2 linked regions of the Aureimonas sp. SA4125 genome follow. The protein of the gene in region 2 interacts with the protein of the main gene of each other region in a pairwise test. Links are inferred from orthologs where the notes say so. Each region holds a gene or a part of one and is shown on either strand. Other genes may lie near its edges.

What was found.
Region 1: the proteins of ftsH (region 2) and hflK interact in binary tests that used the Escherichia coli proteins (3 or more experiments, as listed by UniProt). The link is inferred for Aureimonas sp. SA4125 from one-to-one orthologs.

Annotation. Positions count from the first base shown.
Region 1 is NZ_AP025032.1:3,231,172-3,240,004, forward strand. What follows is about bases 2,234-5,208. They hold hflK (FtsH protease activity modulator HflK), read right to left. Parts: upstream 4,344-5,208; coding sequence 3,123-4,343; downstream 2,234-3,122. Other genes in these bases: Sa4125_RS15330 (protease modulator HflC), read right to left, coding at 2,234-3,123; Sa4125_RS15340 (dihydrofolate reductase), read right to left, coding at 4,543-5,058. Outside these bases: phosphoserine phosphatase SerB, read left to right, coding at 1-46; Sa4125_RS15325 (Do family serine endopeptidase), read right to left, coding at 207-1,802; more of Sa4125_RS15330, read right to left, coding at 2,020-2,233; thyX (FAD-dependent thymidylate synthase), read left to right, coding at 5,615-6,556; Sa4125_RS15350 (ATPase domain-containing protein), read left to right, coding at 6,800-8,236; Sa4125_RS15355 (sensor histidine kinase), read left to right, coding at 8,323-8,833.
Region 2 is NZ_AP025032.1:842,802-851,576, forward strand. Bases 2,189-5,105 are described here. They hold ftsH (ATP-dependent zinc metalloprotease FtsH), read left to right. Parts: upstream 2,189-2,639; coding sequence 2,640-4,571; downstream 4,572-5,105. Other genes in these bases: Sa4125_RS03875 (hypothetical protein), read left to right, coding at 2,189-2,512; glmM (phosphoglucosamine mutase), read left to right, coding at 4,755-5,105. Also shown: tol-pal system protein YbgF, read left to right, coding at 213-1,175; Sa4125_RS24130 (hypothetical protein), read right to left, coding at 1,109-2,080; more of Sa4125_RS03875, read left to right, coding at 2,141-2,188; more of glmM, read left to right, coding at 5,106-6,104; Sa4125_RS03890 (outer membrane protein), read left to right, coding at 6,208-7,098; Sa4125_RS03895 (outer membrane beta-barrel protein), read left to right, coding at 7,348-8,214; Sa4125_RS03900 (phosphoserine transaminase), read left to right, coding at 8,399-8,775. UniProt on the Escherichia coli protein: Acts as a processive, ATP-dependent zinc metallopeptidase for both cytoplasmic and membrane proteins. Plays a role in the quality control of integral membrane proteins.

The sequences.
Region 1 (8,833 bases), 2.4 Mb from region 2 along the record:
GCTCCTGTTCATGCAAGGCTACGGCACCGCCGACATCGTCAGATGATCTTCCAGACCGCGAACAGGAACCTGCTCGTCCTTGGCTGACAGCCCCCGCAGGGGATGGCTGTGCCGAGGCGATCGGCGCCGATCACCGGCGTGACCGGATTGGAAAACTCAGCCGAGCGTCCCCCTTCCGACGATCGTCCTCAGTCGGAAGATCGTCCTCAGTCGATCGGGACGACGACGAATCGCAGCTCGCCGCCGGACGAGGCCAGAAGCAGGAGAGCGTTCTTGCGCCCGGCCGATTTCAGCTCGGCGATCTTCTTCTCGACGTCCGCGGCCTTGCCGACCTTTTCCTGCGCGACTTCCTTGATGACCGTGCCGGGCTCGATGCCCTTCTCGGCAGCGCCCGAAACCGGATTGACCGCGGTGACGACGACGCCGGCGACGTCTGCGCCGAGGGAATACGTGGTCCTTGCCTCCGCGTCGATATCGGCGATCGTCATCCCGAGAGTCTCGATGCCGGCGACCTTGGCGGCTCCGGGCTGCTCCGGCGTGGTCGGCGCTTCTTCCGACTCGGTCATCAGCTTCTCGCCGTCCTCCAGCCGCCCGAGCGTCACGTCGACATCGACCTCCTGCGTCGGATCGGTGGTCTTTGCTTCCTTGCGCAGCAGCTTGACCGCCACCTTCTTGCCGACCGGCGTCTCGGCGACGATGCGCGGCAGATCGCGCGACGTGGCGATCTCCTGGCCATCGAAGCTGACGATCACGTCCCCGACGCGCAGCAACCCGTTGTCGGACGGACCGCCCGGAACGACGCCCATGACCAGTGCGCCCTTGGCCGCGGGAAGACCGAGGCCCTCGGCGATCTCCTCGCTGACTTCCTGAAGCCGTATGCCCAGCCAGCCGCGGCGCGTCTCGCCGAATTCGCGCAGTTGATCGATGACGTTGGTCGCAATCTCGGACGGAATGGAAAAGCCGATGCCGATCGAGCCGCCGGTCGGCGAGATGATCGCCGTGTTGATGCCGACGACGTCGCCGTTCATGTCGAACAGCGGGCCGCCTGAATTGCCGCGATTGATGGCCGCGTCGGTCTGGATGAAATTGTCGTAGGGTCCGGCATTGATGTTGCGGCCACGCGCCGAGACGATGCCGACGGTGACCGAGCCGCCGAGGCCGAACGGATTGCCGATGGCCATGACCCAGTCGCCGATGCGCAGCTTTTCGGACTCGCCGAACTTTACCGACTTCAGCGGTGTTTTCGGCTCGACCTTGAGGACGGCGATATCCGTCTTCGTATCGACGCCGACGAGCTCGGCGGTCAACTTCGATCCATCGGCGAAATTGGCGGTGATCTCGTCGGCATCGGCGATGACGTGGTTGTTGGTGATGATGAAGCCGGCGGGGTCGATGACGAAGCCCGAACCCAGCGACTGCACCTTTCGAGACCCCGAACCGTTGTCGTCCTTCAGGAGATCGTCGAAGAAGTCCTGGAGAGGCGAGCCTTCCGGCGCCTCCAGCGGCGGGATCCCGCGCCCCGCAGCCTCGATCGTCTGCGAAGTCGAGATGTTCACGACCGCGTCGAGCAGGCCTTCGGCGACGTCGGCAACCGATGCCGGTCCGCGGGACGTCGGCCCGGATATCGCAGGCACGCCCGGCGCAGTCGGATCGACGGTCGTCGCCGGCGGAACCTGCGGCGCGATGACCTGGCCTTCCGGCGGCGGTTCGATCACCCCCTGGGCGGCGGCGGAGACAATCCCCATGAGGAGCATGCCACCGGCGACAGCGACGGACGACATTCGGCGGCGCGGAGCGGACATCATATTTTCCCGTGACTGAACGCCCGCGCAAACCGTGCGGGCAAGATGCCGTCGATCACGTCCCGGCTCCGCCAAGGCAAACCGAAAGCTGAGCCGAAATCAAGCAGATTGCGTTGCGCTGATGCGAAGGTGATCGCAACGCACAACAAAAAGGAGCACCGGCTTTCACCGGTGCTCCTCGATCGTGGCCTCTTTGTGCCGCGGGCCGAAAACGGCTTTACTGCGTTGGCGCGGGCACCGCGGCAGGTGTTTCCACCGGCGCGGCAGGCGCGGGTTCGGCGGTCGCCTCGGGCAGACCCGCGGGAGCGGCGGTGTCAGGCGTTGCCGGAGTCACCTCCTCCGCGGCGTCAGCCGGCGCAGGGGCTGCATCGGGTGCCGCGTCAGGCGCGGCAGGGGCCGCATCGACAGGCGTGGGCGATGCCACCGATGCCATGGCGCCGGCGGCTCCGTCGTTCTTGAAGTACTGGAAGAACTCCGAGTCCGGGCTCACCACCATCGTCGGCCCGCTTGCACCGAGCGCATTCTTGTAGGCCTGCATCGAGCGGAAGAACTCGAAGAACTCGCTGTTCCGGCCGTAGGAATTGGCCAGCGTCGCATTGCGTTCGGCCTGGCCCTCGCCCTGCAGCACCGCCGCATCGCGGCGCGCTCCGGCGACGAGTTCGGAAGCCTCGCGCTCGGTTGCCGCGCGGATCTGCCGCGCCGCGACCTGACCGTCGGCACGCAGTCTCTCCGCTTCGGTCAGACGCTCGGCGGCCATGCGCCGATAGGTATTCTCGGACACTTCCGACGTGAGATCCGTCCGGCTGATCCGAATATCTTCCAGACTGATGCCGAGAGCAGAGGCTTCCGGCCGCACCTGGTCACGGATCTCCACCATCATTTCCGCACGCGCCGCCGACAGCGCCGCATCGAAGCTGCGCTGGCCGTAGGTCGCACGAATGGCCGAGTTGAAGCGCGTCAGGAGACGCTGTTCAGCGACCTCGAGGCTGCCGCCCTGGACGCCATTCCGGAACTTCCGGGCGTCCTCGATGCGGTAGACCATGAAGGCATCGACCACATAGCGCGCGCCGCCCGAGACCTGGACTTCCAGATCGATGATGTCGGAACGCAGCAGCCGGTCCGGCAGCATCTGCACCGAATCGGCATTGGCGAAGGTGAAGGGCAGCTTCACGTAGAGGCCGGGCTCGGTCACCACGCGCTGGATCTGTCCGAACCTCAGCACCACGGCCTGTTCGCGTTCGTTGACGACGAAAAGCGAGTTCCAGATGAAGAACAGGGCGGCGACGGCGATGATTAGCACCGCATAGAAACGCTGGCTCATCAGTTGGTCCCCTGGTCTGCGGTGGGCGTCGTGACGGTGCGACCGGTCTGGTCGGCAGCACGGTTGGTAGCCGCGGTCGCGTTGGCGGCGGGCTGGCCCTGAAGGCTGCCGAGCGGCAGGTAGGGAACCACGCCCTGCTGACTGACGGCGCCGTCCACCAGAACCTTCTTGGAGTCGCCGTAGACACCTTCCATCGTCTCGAGGAAGAGTCGGCGACGGGTGATCTCGGGTGCCTTCTCGTACTCGTCGAGGATGTCGGCGAAGCGACGCGATTCACCCTCGGCGTCCTGGATCAGGCGGTTCTTCTCCGCCGCTGCGTCTTCGCGAATCTGCAGAGCCTCACCACGCGCCTGGCCGAGCTGCTGATTGCGGTAGAGGCTGGCTTCCTCGACGAACCGGATCTGGTCCTGTCCCGCACGCTGCACTTCCTCGAAGGCCGTCGCGACCTGCTCCGGCGGCGCCGCATCCTCGATCGAAACGCCGGAAATCCGGATGCCCGCGCCGTAGCGATCGAGCGCGTCCTGGATGATCGCCCGCACCGATTCGGCAATGCCGGCGCGGTTGTCGCGGAACACCTCGTCGACGGGACGACGACCGACGACCTCGCGCATGGCGCTCTCGGAGACCTGCCGCAGCATGCCCTGGGGGTCGTCGACGTTGAAGAGATAGTCCTGCGGCCGGTCGATGCGGTAGAGCACCGAGAACTGCACGTTGACGATGTTCTGGTCGCCCGAGAGCATCAGGCCGGCGGCGTTGCTTCCGCCAGCTTCACCGCCCGCGCGGCCGATGGCGAGCTGGTTTTCCACCGCCGGGACGGTGGCGAAGGTTTCGAGCGGCCAGAGGGTGAAGTTCAGTCCCTCGCTGGCCAGCTGCTCGCGCGGCTTGCCGAGAAATATCTTCACGCCGTATTCGCCGGGTTGTACCATATGGATGGCGTTGAAGGCCCAGATCACGGCCAGAAGAATAAGGACAAGTCCGCCGAGGGCAAAGCCGCCGCCGCTGCCCCCGCTGCCGGGACCACCGCGGCCGCCGCCGCCGCCCCCGCCTGGAATAGCCCGGCGCAGACGATCCTGGCCGCGCCTGAGGATTTCCTCCAGATCGGGTGACGTGTTGCCGCCGGGACGCGGGCCTTGTGGTCCTTGTCCCCAAGGCCCGCCGCCATTCCCGCCGCCGCCGCTTTTCCAGCCACCGCCGCCACCCGTCTGATTACTCCAGGGCATGCATGTCCTCTCGCCTGATATCATGAAGCGGGAAAGCGGCCACGTGTCGCGCTCGGTCCCCTAGGGTCCTCTTATAGGAATTGGGTTTCCGGCTTTCAACGCGTGCCAGGCAATTAGGCGCATCGCCGTCACATCTGCGGCGAATTTGCGCGGCTATGGATAAAATCCAGCCTCCGCGACGGCGCAACCGACGTTTTCTTTACGGCGTGCTGCGCCGGTCATAGGTGACGAAGCGGCTGGCTACGCTGTCGCGCTCCCCCGCCGGAACGGCCTGCGCGGCAACGACCTCCCAATCGGCGGGATCGATCGCCGGAAACCGGGCGTCGCCCAAGGGTTCACAGGCGGCATGCGTCACGTAGAGACGGTCGGTGCAGGGCAGGAACAGCGCATAGATTTCGGCACCGCCGGCAATCACGATTTCGGCGGCGCCCCGTGCTTCGGCAAAGTGGGTTGCCAGCGCCAACGCTTCCTGCGGCGACGACACGCGATGGGCGCCTGGCAGAGGCAGGGCGCTCGCGCGGGTCAAGACGATGGAATCGCGCCCGTCGAGAGCGCGCCCGATCGATTCGAACGTCTTGCGCCCCATGATCATCGGCTTACCCATGGTCAGCCGGCGATAGCGCCCGAGATCGGTCGACAGCGACCAGGGCATGGCGCCGTCCCGCCCGATTACCCGGTTCTCGGCCATGGCGACGACGCAGACCAGCCGCGTCACGAAGCGTGTCCGCGGCTCGAACGCCGGCAGGCTATCCCTCGTCTCCGCATTCTCGTGGTCGGACGAGCGTGCAAAAGACGATGCTGAACGGTTTTCGGATGCCGCATTCTGCTCCAGACGTCACACCGATGCACACCCTCACGGCATCACTCCCCATCCCATTTGTGCGATAGTCGGTCGCACAAGGAGGTCGCCGCAGAGGAACGTAAGGCGTGCGGATGTCAGGGGCAATGTTGCGAGAAGGCGGGCCAATCTGTCATCCGCTGCCATTCGTGCCCGAGTTTTCACGGCTTTTCTGTCGCTCGACCGAGCCGGTGATGCGCGGGCAGCCCTGCCCTCAACGATTGGATCGTCTGGCGCGGGCGAAGCGCGTACCCTTACAGGCGCTGCAGCGTAACGGGTGCGCGCAACCTGGCATGATTGACGCTGCGAGAATCTCTTCATTGCCGCTGCGGCTTTGCCGCGATGTCGGCCCCGCCCGCTTCCTCGGAAGGCTTGATTGCCGTAGAGAGCGGCGGCGGACATCTGCTCGCACACGCCCAGGGAGACAGCGCAATTGGATAGGTTCACTAGCGAGCAGCTCGCCGAGATCGAGGCCCTCCGCTCCATTCGGAACGCGACGTCCCGACCCGTTTCGGACGGCCTGGAAGAGGTCCTGCACACACCGTTCCCTGTCCTCGACCATGGGTTCGTGCGGGTCGTCGACTACATGGGCAACGACGACGCGGTCGTGCAGGCGGCTCGGGTCTCCTACGGTCGCGGCACGAAGCGGGTTTCCGAAGACCGCGGCCTCATCAACTACCTGCTCCGCCACTGGCACACGACGCCGTTCGAGATGGCCGAGATCAAGCTCCACGTGAAGCTGCCGATCTTCGTCGCGCGTCAGTGGATCCGCCACCGCATGGCGAGCGTGAACGAGTATTCCGCCCGCTACTCGGTCATGGACAGGGAATTCTACGTTCCCGAACGCGAGCACTTGGCGGCGCAGTCGTCCGTCAACAGGCAGGGACGCGGCGACGTTCTCGAAGGCGCCGAGGCCGACGAGGTCCTGGATCTGCTCCGGCGGGATGCAGAGCGGAACTACGATCACTACGCCGTGATGTTGAACGAGGAGGATGCCGGAACGCATCGGGCCGACCGGGCGGGCCTTGCTCGCGAGCTCGCGCGGATGAACCTCACGCTGAATTTCTATACCCAGTGGTACTGGAAGGCCGACCTGCACAACTTCATGAATTTCCTGCGCCTTCGTGCAGACCCGCACGCCCAGTACGAAATCAGAGCCTATGCGGACGTCATGCTGGGCATCATGGCCCGGTGGGTCCCGATCACCCATGAGGCCTTCCTCGAACACCGCATGGGCGCGGCGACCCTTTCAGCGTCGGCAGTTGCCTTGGTTCGCCGGATGATCGCCGGCGAACGGATCGATCAGTCCAACAGCGGCCTCAGCAAGCGGGAATGGGGCGAACTGGCATCTGTCCTGGGGTTTGACGCCTCGTAAAAGGTCACGCGATCCTGGCGATAGTCGCGATGGAGACGTTTCCTGATGCCCAGTGCGTTTGGGGCCGCGGATCCCGCGTCCGGTGAAGTCCACAGTGCCAGGGGATCGACGACCGCCGCCCAGTGACACGGTCGCCAATCACGAAAGCTGCGCGAGACTGAGAGTTGCAAATTCGAATCCGGCCAGCAATTAGGGAGGAAACGTTCTGGCATCATTCGCCCGGACCCCGCGTACGGAGATGAGATGACCAAGACCGCGACCGTGCCACCTATGTCCTCGGGCATCCCGGGCCTGGACGAAATTCTCCGCGGAGGACTGCCGCCGTCCAACCTGTACATGCTCCAGGGCGCCCCTGGAGCAGGCAAGACGACCGCCGCTCTCCAGTTCCTGCGCGCCGGCGTCGAAGCGGGCGAAAAATGCATCTATGTGAGCCTCTCGCAGACAAAGGCGGAGCTGGAGAGCATCGCCATCTCGCACGGATGGACACTCAAGGGCATCAGGGTCGAGGAGCTGTCCGCTTCGGACACGGTGAGCGGGGCCTCGGACCAGACGATCTTCCAGACGGCGGAACTGCGGCTCGACGAGACGAGGCAGGCGATCGAGCGAGCCATCGAGGAGCACAAGCCACGCCGCCTGGTCTATGATTCCCTGCTCGAGATCCGGCTGATTACGGGCGATTCACCGCGGTTCCGGCGCGAGCTGATCGGCTTCAAGGCTTTTCTTGCCAAGCGCAACGTGGTCGCGCTGCTTCTCGATACGCAGAACGGGGAGGCGATGAACGGCGAGGAGGTCGAGGGCATTGCCCACGGCGTCATCCGCTTCCACAAGTCGCTGGAGGATTACGGCGCCGTCCGGCGGCGCATCGAGGTCAGCAAGATGCGGGGCGTACCGATCGCCGACGGGTACCACGACATGGCGATTCGCGAGGGACACGGCGTCGTCGTCTTCCCGCGCATCATTCCCGGTTCGGCCATCGAGGAGTCCAAGCCGGAGCTCATCAAGTCCGGCGTTGCGATGCTTGATGACATGTTCGGTGGGGGGCAGGAGTCGGGAACCATCACGCTTGTGATCGGCCAATCCGGCACCGGCAAATCCACAATGGCCTCGCTGTATTCGAAGGCGGCCCTGGAACGAGGAGAGAGTGTCGCGCTCTTTCTGTTCGAGGAGCGCCTGGAGACTTTCTTCAGGAGATCCGAGGGCCTCGGCATGAGCCTGCGCCCCTTCCACGAAAGTGGAAAGCTGATCATCCGCGACTTCAATCCGAACGAGATTTCGCCGGGCGAATTCGCACAGGTCGTGCAGGGCATCGTGTCATCCGAAAAGTGCCGCGTGGTCGTGATCGACAGCTTCACCGGGTATCTAAACTCGCTTCCGAACCGCGAGAAGGCGGTGCGGGATATCCAGTCCCTGTTGAAGTATCTGGCGCGGGCCGGCGTTCTCACGATGCTCATCGTCGCCCAGCACGGCCTGTTGGGGCAGAATGTCGCGATCGACGTTGATGTCAGCTTCCTCGGTGACACCGTTTTGCTGTTGCGCATCGCCGAGCACGACGGACGGTTGCGCCGCAATATCACCGTCGTCAAAAAGCGACACGGCCCCCACGACCTCGACGTCCACGAGCTCTTCATCAAGAGCTCCGGCATCAGCGTCGTCCCATACAATCCGCTTCCGGAAACGTGAACGCTCCGGAAAGCGATGACGCTTCGGCGCTGGACCATGTTTTGGTCCTGGCGCCGTATCGCAGCGATTCGGCCTACCTCGCGACGATGCTCCGTGAGCACGACATTCGGGTCGAAACCGCTTCGGGGACCGGGGATCTGGCCAGTCGCCTCTCCGCGTCGCCCGGTGTCCTTCTCCTGACACACGAGGCTCTGACCCCCGCAGTGCTGGCAACCGTTGCCGCCCATCTGGGCAACCAGCAGGCCTGGTCCGAGATGCCGATCATCGTCCTCCTCGATCGCGGCTCGCCTGATACTCGGATCAAGGCCGAGCTCAGCCACGCATGGCCGAAGACGCGCCAGATGTTCTACAAGCGCCCGGTCATGACCGTCGAACTGGTCAGCGGCGTCCAGGCGGCGCTCCTTGCGCGACTCCGCCAGCGCGACGTCCGCGATCACATCTCGCGCGAGATCGAACTGCGGCGCGAACTGAACCACCGCGTCAAGAACATCTTGGCGAGCGTCGCATCGATCTTCGAGATGACCCGCCGCGGCGCCACGTCTCTGGAGGGATTTGCCGAGGATTTTCGCGGGCGGCTGGGGGCCCTGGACAAGGTTC
Region 2 (8,775 bases):
TCGGGGCCGCTTTCGTTTGCCGGGGCTCAATATCGCGTGCCGGATCTGCAGCAGGGATCTGCAGCAGGGATCTGCAGCAGGGATCTGCGGCAGGAATGCAACGGGGCACACTTTGGCCGCACTGCATTGCCCATGCTGGCCTGCGAGCGTCCGCCCGCGTAAGGAGAGGGCGCAGAGGCCCTCGGTGGCGGACGAGAGAGGACGAATTGCCCATGACGATGCTGACCCTGACCCGCTTCATGGCGACTGCGGCGGTCCTGATGACGGCCGCCCTTCCGGCCCACGCCCTGAAGCTGCCCCTCGACTTCGGCACGATGTCCGCGCCCCATCGCGCAGCTCCAGCCGCCCCTGCCGCACGCGTCGACGCACCGGTGCTTTACGCCCAGGCGAGCGATCCGGTGCAGCGCATCAACCAGCTGGAAGAGGACAACCGCCGGCTGAACGGCAAGCTCGAGGAACTGTCCTTCCAGGTGCTGCAGCTGCAGGAACAGCTGCGCAAGACGCAGGAGGACAACGAGTTCCGTTTCCAGGATTTGGAAGGAAAAGGCGAAAAGAGGACCGAGGCCGCACCGGCCCCTGCCGCGGCACCCACCGCCACCGCTGGACTGCCCTCCACTGCTCCGGCCGCTTCCGACACGGTGGCCTCGACCTCCGCGCCCACCGCCGGCAGCGGCGACGAGATCGGCGGTCTCCTCAGCGGGGGTCTCGACACCACCGGCCTTGGCACATCGGGGGCAACGCCTCCGGCGGCACCGGCGGCCGGGTCGACCACCGTCGCCTCGATCAAGCCCGGCAGCGAGGGCGAACTCTACGGCCTTGCCTACAATTACATGCTCGCCGGCGACTACAATCTCGCCGAGAACGCCTTCCGCCAGTATGCCGACACCTATCCCGATGCGGCGGATGCCCCGGATGCCCAGTACTGGCTCGGCGAAAGTCTGTTCCAGCAGGCGAAATACACCGATGCCGCCGAGGTCTTCCTGACCGCGCAGAAGACCCACCCGAAGAGCCCGAAGGCGCCGGAGATGATGCTGAAGCTCGGCATGTCGCTCGCCAAGCTCGACAACCGCGACACGGCCTGCGTCACCTTCAAGGAAGTCGCCAAGCGCTATCCGCAGATGAGCGCCAACGTGAAGAAGAAGCTGCAGGCGGAAGCGGCCGCCAGCAACTGCTGACGCTTGGCTCCGCCGCCGCCCGCCTCGACGGCTCTCTGCGGCGAAGTCTGTCGCTTCTGGGCCCGGGACCGCAGGGGGTCGTTCTTGCCGTTTCCGGCGGGCCGGACTCGCTGGCGCTGATGCGGGCAGCCGCGACCCTCGGCGCCCGCCGAGCCGATCTCGCCTTCCACGTCGTCACGATCGATCACGCCCTTCGCCCAGAATCGTCGGCGGAAGCCCTGGCCGTCGGAAAGGCCGCGGCCGACCTCGGTCTCCCCCACCTCGTTCGCCGCTGGACCGGTGCCAATCCTGGGGGAAATCTCCAGGGCAGGGCGCGCGCGGGACGATATGCGCTTCTTGCCGAGGCCGCGCGGGAAGTGGGTGCCGCGGCGGTCATGACCGGCCATCACCAGGACGACCAGATCGAGACGCATTTTCTGGCCGCCGCCAGGCAGGCCGGCAATCGCGGTCTTGCCGGAATGCGGGCTGAGCGCGCCCTGGCGCCGGGGCTCGTCCTGCTGCGCCCCTTTCTCGATATCCCCGGCGCGGCGCTGAAGGCTGCCGTGTGCGGCCTCGACCCCGTCGACGATCCGAGCAATCGCGATCCCCGCTTCGACCGTGCCCGCCTGCGCCATGTCCTTGCCGAGAGGGGTTTCGACCGGGCCGCCGTCCTCCAGGCGATTGCCGGTCATGCCGCGACGCGCGATGCGGCCGACCAACGGCTCGCCGCGGCTTTGGCCCGCCTGCAGGCGAGTGGGCAGTTCTCTCTTTGCCCGCTCGGAACGCTCCGTCTCGATCGCAGCGCACTTGCCGATATCGGCGGCGAGACGGCGATCGACCTCGTCGGTCGCGTCCTGCGCGTCGTCGGCGCCGGCGACTATCCGCCAGCCCATGGCGCGACGGCGCGCCTGCTCGAAAGGCTTCAAGGCGGCATCGGACGCCCTGTCGCGGCGACGCTCGGCGGCGCAAGCGTTGCCGGAACGCAGATGCTGGTCTTTGCGCGCGAATATGGTCGCGCCGGGCCGCCACCCGCCGCGATCGTCCCCGGCGGCCCGACCGTCTTCGACAGCCGGTTCACGGTCTTGAGCGCTGTGGGCAGGGCTGACGAGGCAGCCGTATCGCTGGTGCCGCTGGGCCGTCTCGGTCTCGGCAACGCGACCGAGCGGACGCTGCCCGTCGCGATCGATGTCGCGGGCCGGCCGGTTGCGGCGCCCGCCTGTCTTCACCGCAAACTCGGGCCCGGCCTGCACGATCTGGTGATTCGGGAGCGCCTGTCCTGGCGTCTTTTTGCCGATCTTCCCACGGACATGCCGGGAGCGCAGGGGGGATGCGGCCGCCATGCCGCCACCGGGGGTTAACCGGTGGGTGCGCAAATCGCCGCAAATGCGCCCGATGCAGTTGGCAAGCCGTGAGCATGCACCTATCTTCGCTCTAGCCGTTGCGGCAATATTCCAATTGCCCACGACGCGGATGTCAGGACCTCAAATGAACCAGAATTTTCGCAATATTGCGCTGTGGGCGATTATCGGTCTGCTGATCGTCGCGGTATTCCAGCTGTTTTCCAACGGCGCGCAGACGCAGGGCGCGACCAGCGTTCCCTATTCCAAGTTCCTCAGCGATGTCGACGCCGGCCGTGTTCGCGCCGTGACGATCCAGGGACAGCAGATCAGCGGCTCCTATACGGACGCCTCGACGCCCTTCCAGACCTATGCTCCGCAGGACGCGAACCTGATCGAGCGCCTCGAGGGCAAGAACGTCTCGATCACGGCGAGCCCGCCGAGCGACAACTCCAATCCGCTCTGGTCGATGATCCTGTCCTTCGGTCCGATCCTCCTCATCCTCGGCGTCTGGATCTTCCTGATGCGCCAGATGCAGGGTGGTGCCGGCGGCAAGGCGATGGGTTTTGGCAAGTCCAAGGCCAAGCTCCTGACCGAGGCACATGGTCGCGTGACCTTTGCGGACGTTGCCGGCGTGGACGAGGCCAAGCAGGATCTGGAAGAGATCGTCGAATTCCTGCGCGAGCCGCAGAAGTTCCAGCGCCTCGGCGGCAAGATCCCGCGCGGCGTCCTGCTCGTCGGCCCTCCCGGTACCGGCAAGACGCTGCTCGCTCGCTCGGTCGCGGGTGAGGCGAACGTGCCCTTCTTCACGATCTCCGGTTCCGACTTCGTCGAGATGTTCGTCGGCGTCGGCGCGAGCCGCGTGCGCGACATGTTCGAGCAGGCCAAGAAGAACAGTCCCTGCATCATCTTCATCGACGAAATCGATGCCGTCGGCCGCCATCGCGGCGCCGGTCTCGGCGGCGGCAATGACGAGCGCGAGCAGACGCTGAACCAGCTGCTCGTCGAAATGGACGGCTTCGAGCCGAACGAGGGCATCATCATCATCGCCGCGACCAACCGTCCCGACGTGCTCGACCCTGCGCTGCTGCGTCCGGGCCGGTTCGATCGCCAGGTCATGGTCTCGAACCCGGATGTCGGCGGCCGCGAGAAGATCCTGAAGGTTCATGTCCGCAACGTCCCGCTGGCACCGAACGTCGATCTGCGCACCATCGCGCGCGGCACGCCTGGCTTTTCCGGCGCCGATCTTGCCAACCTCGTCAACGAGGCGGCGCTGATGGCCGCCCGCCGTTCCAAGCGCCTCGTCACCATGCTCGAATTCGAGGATGCCAAGGACAAGGTGATGATGGGCGCCGAGCGCCGCTCGATGGCCATGACCGAGGACGAGAAGGCGCTGACCGCCTATCACGAAGCCGGCCATGCCCTGGTCGGCATCCACGAGCCTTTCAACGACCCGCTGCACAAGGTGACGATCATTCCGCGTGGCCGGGCGCTGGGCGTCACCATGAATCTGCCGGAGCGTGACCGGTACGGCATGCGCAAGAACGAGATGGAGGCGCGCCTCGCCATGATCTTCGGCGGCCGCGCCGCGGAAGAGATCATCTACGGTCTCGACAACGTGACCACCGGCGCCTCCAACGACATTCAGCAGGCGACGAACATGGCCCGCGCCATGGTGATGGAATACGGCATGAGCGAGAAGCTCGGCCGCCTGCGCTATCGGCAGAACCAGGAGGAGGTCTTCCTCGGGCATTCCGTCTCGCAGCAGCAGAACATGTCCGAGGACACCTCGCGGATGATCGACTCCGAGGTTCGCGGCATCATCGAAGCGGCCGAGAACAAGGCGCGCAAGATCCTGAACGATCATCTCGACGAACTGCACATCGTCGCCAAGGGCCTGCTCGAATTCGAGACGCTGTCGGGCGACGAAGTCCGCGACCTCATCGCCGGCAAGACGCTCGCCCGCGACATGGGCGACGACACGCCGCCCTCGCGCGGCTCGGCCGTGCCGAAGACGGGCTCGTCGCCGCGTCCCAAGGGGGCTCCCGACAGCCCGCTCGAGCCGCAGCCGTCGATCTGACAGGATATCCCGCGACGTGACGAAGGCGGCCCGCTCGGGCCGCCTTTTCGTTATGCGGTGGGTTTTGCGTCGTCGCCGGGGACATCTGATGTCTCGCTGACATTCTTTTTTACTTTTTGGGGCATGCTCTGCGCACTATGGGGCCGTTCGGGCCTGGCCAGATGATGTTCTCAAGGGATTGCCATGAGCAGAAAATTCTTCGGCACCGACGGCATCCGGGGCACCGCCAACACCTATCCGATGAATGCCGAGATCGCGATGAAGGTCGGCATGGCGGCCGGTATCGCCTTCAGGCGCGGCGACTACCGCCACCGGGTGGTGATCGGCAAAGACACGCGACTGTCCGGCTACATGATCGAACCGGCCCTCTGCGCCGGCTTCACGTCGGTCGGCATGGACGTTCTGATGCTCGGCCCGATGCCGACGCCCGCCGTCGCCATGCTCACCCGGTCGATGCGAGCCGATCTCGGCGTCATGATTTCCGCCTCGCACAATCCCTTCGAGGACAACGGCATCAAGCTTTTCGGGCCCGACGGCTATAAGCTGTCGGACGAGGTGGAGCTGCAGATCGAGCAGCTGGTCGGCGAAGACATGTCCTCGCGCCTCGTCATGGGTGACCGGCTCGGCCGCGCCAAGCGCTATGACGACGGCGGCCGCGACCGCTACATCGAATTCGCCAAGCGCACCTTGCCGAAGACGCTGACGCTGGATGGCCTGCGCATCGTCATCGATTGCGCGAATGGCGCGGCCTACAAGGTGGCGCCTGAAGTCCTGTGGGAGCTCGGCGCCGAGGTGATCCGTATCGGTGTTGAGCCGAACGGCACGAACATCAACCTGAATTGCGGCTCGACCAGCCCCGCTGCATTGTCGGCGAAGGTCAGGGAAGTGCGCGCCGACATCGGCATCGCTCTCGACGGCGACGCCGACCGCCTCATCATCGTCGACGAGAATGGCGACATCGTCGACGGCGATCAGCTGATGGCCGTCATTGCCGAATCCTGGGCCGAGGACGGACGTCTGGCCGCCGGGGGCATCGTCGCCACGATCATGTCCAATCTCGGCCTCGAACGCTTCCTCGGCGACCGCGGCCTGCAGCTCGCCCGGACCAAGGTCGGCGACCGCCACGTCGTCGAGCACATGCGCGAGCACGGCTACAATGTCGGCGGCGAGCAGTCGGGGCACATCATCCTGTCCGACTACGGCACGACCGGTGATGGGCTGATCTCGGCCCTGCAGATCCTGGCCGTGGTGCGCAAGTCCCGTGGCCTCGTGTCCGAGGTCTGCCGCAAGTTCGAGCCGGTGCCGCAGATTCTGAAGAACGTCCGCTTTTCCGGCGGCGAGCCGCTCGAGAGGACGCAGGTGCAGACGGCCATCAGTTCTGGTCGCGCACGTCTCGGCAATCACGGACGGCTCGTCATTCGCCCGTCCGGCACCGAGCCCCTGATCCGGGTCATGGCCGAAGGCGACGATCCGGTTCTTGTCGGCAGCGTCGTCGACGACATCATTGGTGCATTGAAGCAGGCAGCTGCCTAAACGTAACCGGCCCCTGAACTCAACTGTTTATTAACCAAGTTTTTTTACCGTCTTCGTTGAACGGTTGCTCGTGCGCAGCCGGGCCTCAGCGGGGATCAAGACATTGTCCAGGTATTCAGTATCGGCTGCGATCGTCGCGGCACTTCTGTCGGGGACGGCCAGCGTCCGGGCCGCCGATCTGATCGAGCCGGTCTACGAGGCGCCAGCGCCGCTGCCGGTTTCCACCTCGGGTTGGTATCTGCGCGGCGATGTCGGCTACGTCTTCAAGGGCAAGGCTTCGGGCGAGTGGGATTTCTGGAACCAGTTCCCGGGTGTCGAGGGCATCGACGACACCTATGACTACGACACCTTCAACCTCGACAGCACCGCGAGCTTTGGCGGCGGTATCGGCTACCGCTTCACCGATCAGCTGCGCACGGACGCGACGGTCGATTTCCTCAGGACCAATGTCGAAGGCGAGACGCCTTGCCCCTTCATGGTGCAGACCGATCCGAACGGCCTTGCACTGCCGTTTGACGCGGCGTGCGACCTGAAGGCATCGACCAAGGCCTCGGTCTGGACGGCCATGGCCAATGCCTATGTCGACATCGGCCAGTTCGGCCGGATCAATCCCTATATCGGAGCCGGCATCGGCGCGGCCCACGTGAAATACGAGGACGTCACAGAGGATCAGGTCTGCGGTGCTCCCTACAGCTGCCCGTATACGGGCGTGCACGAGGGACAGTCGAGCTGGCGCTTTGCTTCCTCGCTGATGGCCGGCGCGACCGTGGATATCACCGGACAGCTGAAACTCGATGCCGGGTACCGCTATACCCGCATCGAGGGCGGCGACGCCTACGGATACGACGCCGCCGACACGTCCTTTGGGGCGACCGGCGTGCAGGGCCGCGACGACGGCCTCAATCTCCACTCCGTGCGGGCCGGTCTTCGCTACGAATTCGGCGCGACGTCCTATGGCGATGCGCATTCCGGCGGATTGTCGTCTTACCGGTAAGCCTCGTCCCAGCAAGAGCGAGCATTCTCCACGATGAAATGATCGTCGTGGCAAGCATGGCTGCCGGCGTGCGGCAATGCATTGCCGCGGCCGTGCCTCCCTCGTGCAACACAGAGCGACAGGGCGCGAGAAAATGTTAACGTTAACAGACACAGTTAATCGTTGCTTAACGTTTCTACCACAGAGTGCTTTCGAGATCGCAATTCTCCGCCCATTGACAAAATGTTCATCGAAGGAAGAGCCAAGGCAATGAAGACTGTTGTCAAATCCCTGTTGCTGAGCGTGGCCGCCCTGGTGGCCGTCTCCCATGCCTCCTTGGCGGCTGACATTATCGAGCCGATCTATGAGGAGGTTCCGGAGATTGTCCCGGTCGAGGTCGGATCCGGCTGGTACCTGCGCGGCGACGTCTCCTACGACTTCAAGAGCGATCTCGACGCCGGCTACCGGACCTTCGGCCCGGTCGGTTGTCCCGGCGGATGCGGGATCGACCCGATCTATGACGACCAGGACTATGACGGCTTCGAAATCGAAGCCGGCGCCAATGTCGGGGTCGGTTTCGGCTATCAGTTCACCGACTACTTCCGTGGCGACCTGACCGCGCATTACTGGAAGGCCGACGTCAGCGGCACCGACGAGGGCGGCTTCGGCATCGACTGCTATGGCAATGCCATCACCGACGCGACCTGCCGCTCCAAGGACACCTCGAAGGTCTCGGCCTGGGAGCTGATGGCCAACGCCTATGTCGACCTCGGCACCTTCGCCGGGTTCACACCCTATGTCGGCGCCGGCGTCGGTGCCGTGCACGTCAAGTACGACGATTTCACCAACTCGTCCTACAGCGTCGTCGACGGCGCCGAGGGAGCCCTGGCCTACAGCGCGACCCATGCCGGTGCTTCCGACTGGCGCTTCGCCTACGCCCTGATGGCCGGCGCGTCCTACGACCTGACGCGCAGCCTGAAGGTCGACGTCGGCTATCGCTACGTCAATGTCGACGAGGGCGACATGTTCGCCTTCGACAGCTACACGGCCGGCTTCGGCGCGTCGGGCGCACAGGGCAAGGACGAGGGCTTCGATCGCCACACCATCCAAGCTGGCCTGCGCTACTCGCTGTTCTAGGCGCTGGTGCCACACTGAAACGACGAGGCCGGCGGGAGCGATCCCGCCGGCCTTGTCGTGTGTCGACCTTGCTGCGAAACGACCGATACAAAATTGTCGCTTGACCCGAAGCCGAGGGAAGCCTAGCCCCATGGATGGGACACATCCCCCCAACGGGATGCAATCTATCTGTGAGGATAGCCATATGGCGACTGCCGCAAAGCCGGACCTGCGTCCGCAAAATCCCCGATTCTCCTCCGGCCCCTGCGCCAAGCGACCCGGCTGGTCGCTCGACGCGCTCCAAGATGCCGCGCTCGGGCGTTCGCATCGCGCCAAGATCGGAAAATCCAAGCTTCAACAGGCGATCGACGAGACGCGCGAGATCCTCGGCGTGCCCGCCGACTACCGCATCGCCATCGTCCCGGCGTCGGATACCGGCGCGGTCGAGATGGCCATGTGGTCGCTGCTCGGCGCCCGCGGCGTCGACCTCGTCGCCTGGGAATCGTTTGGCGCCGGCTGGGTCACCGATGCGGTGAAGCAGTTGAAGCTGGCCGATGTCCGCACCCTCGAAGCCGGCTATGG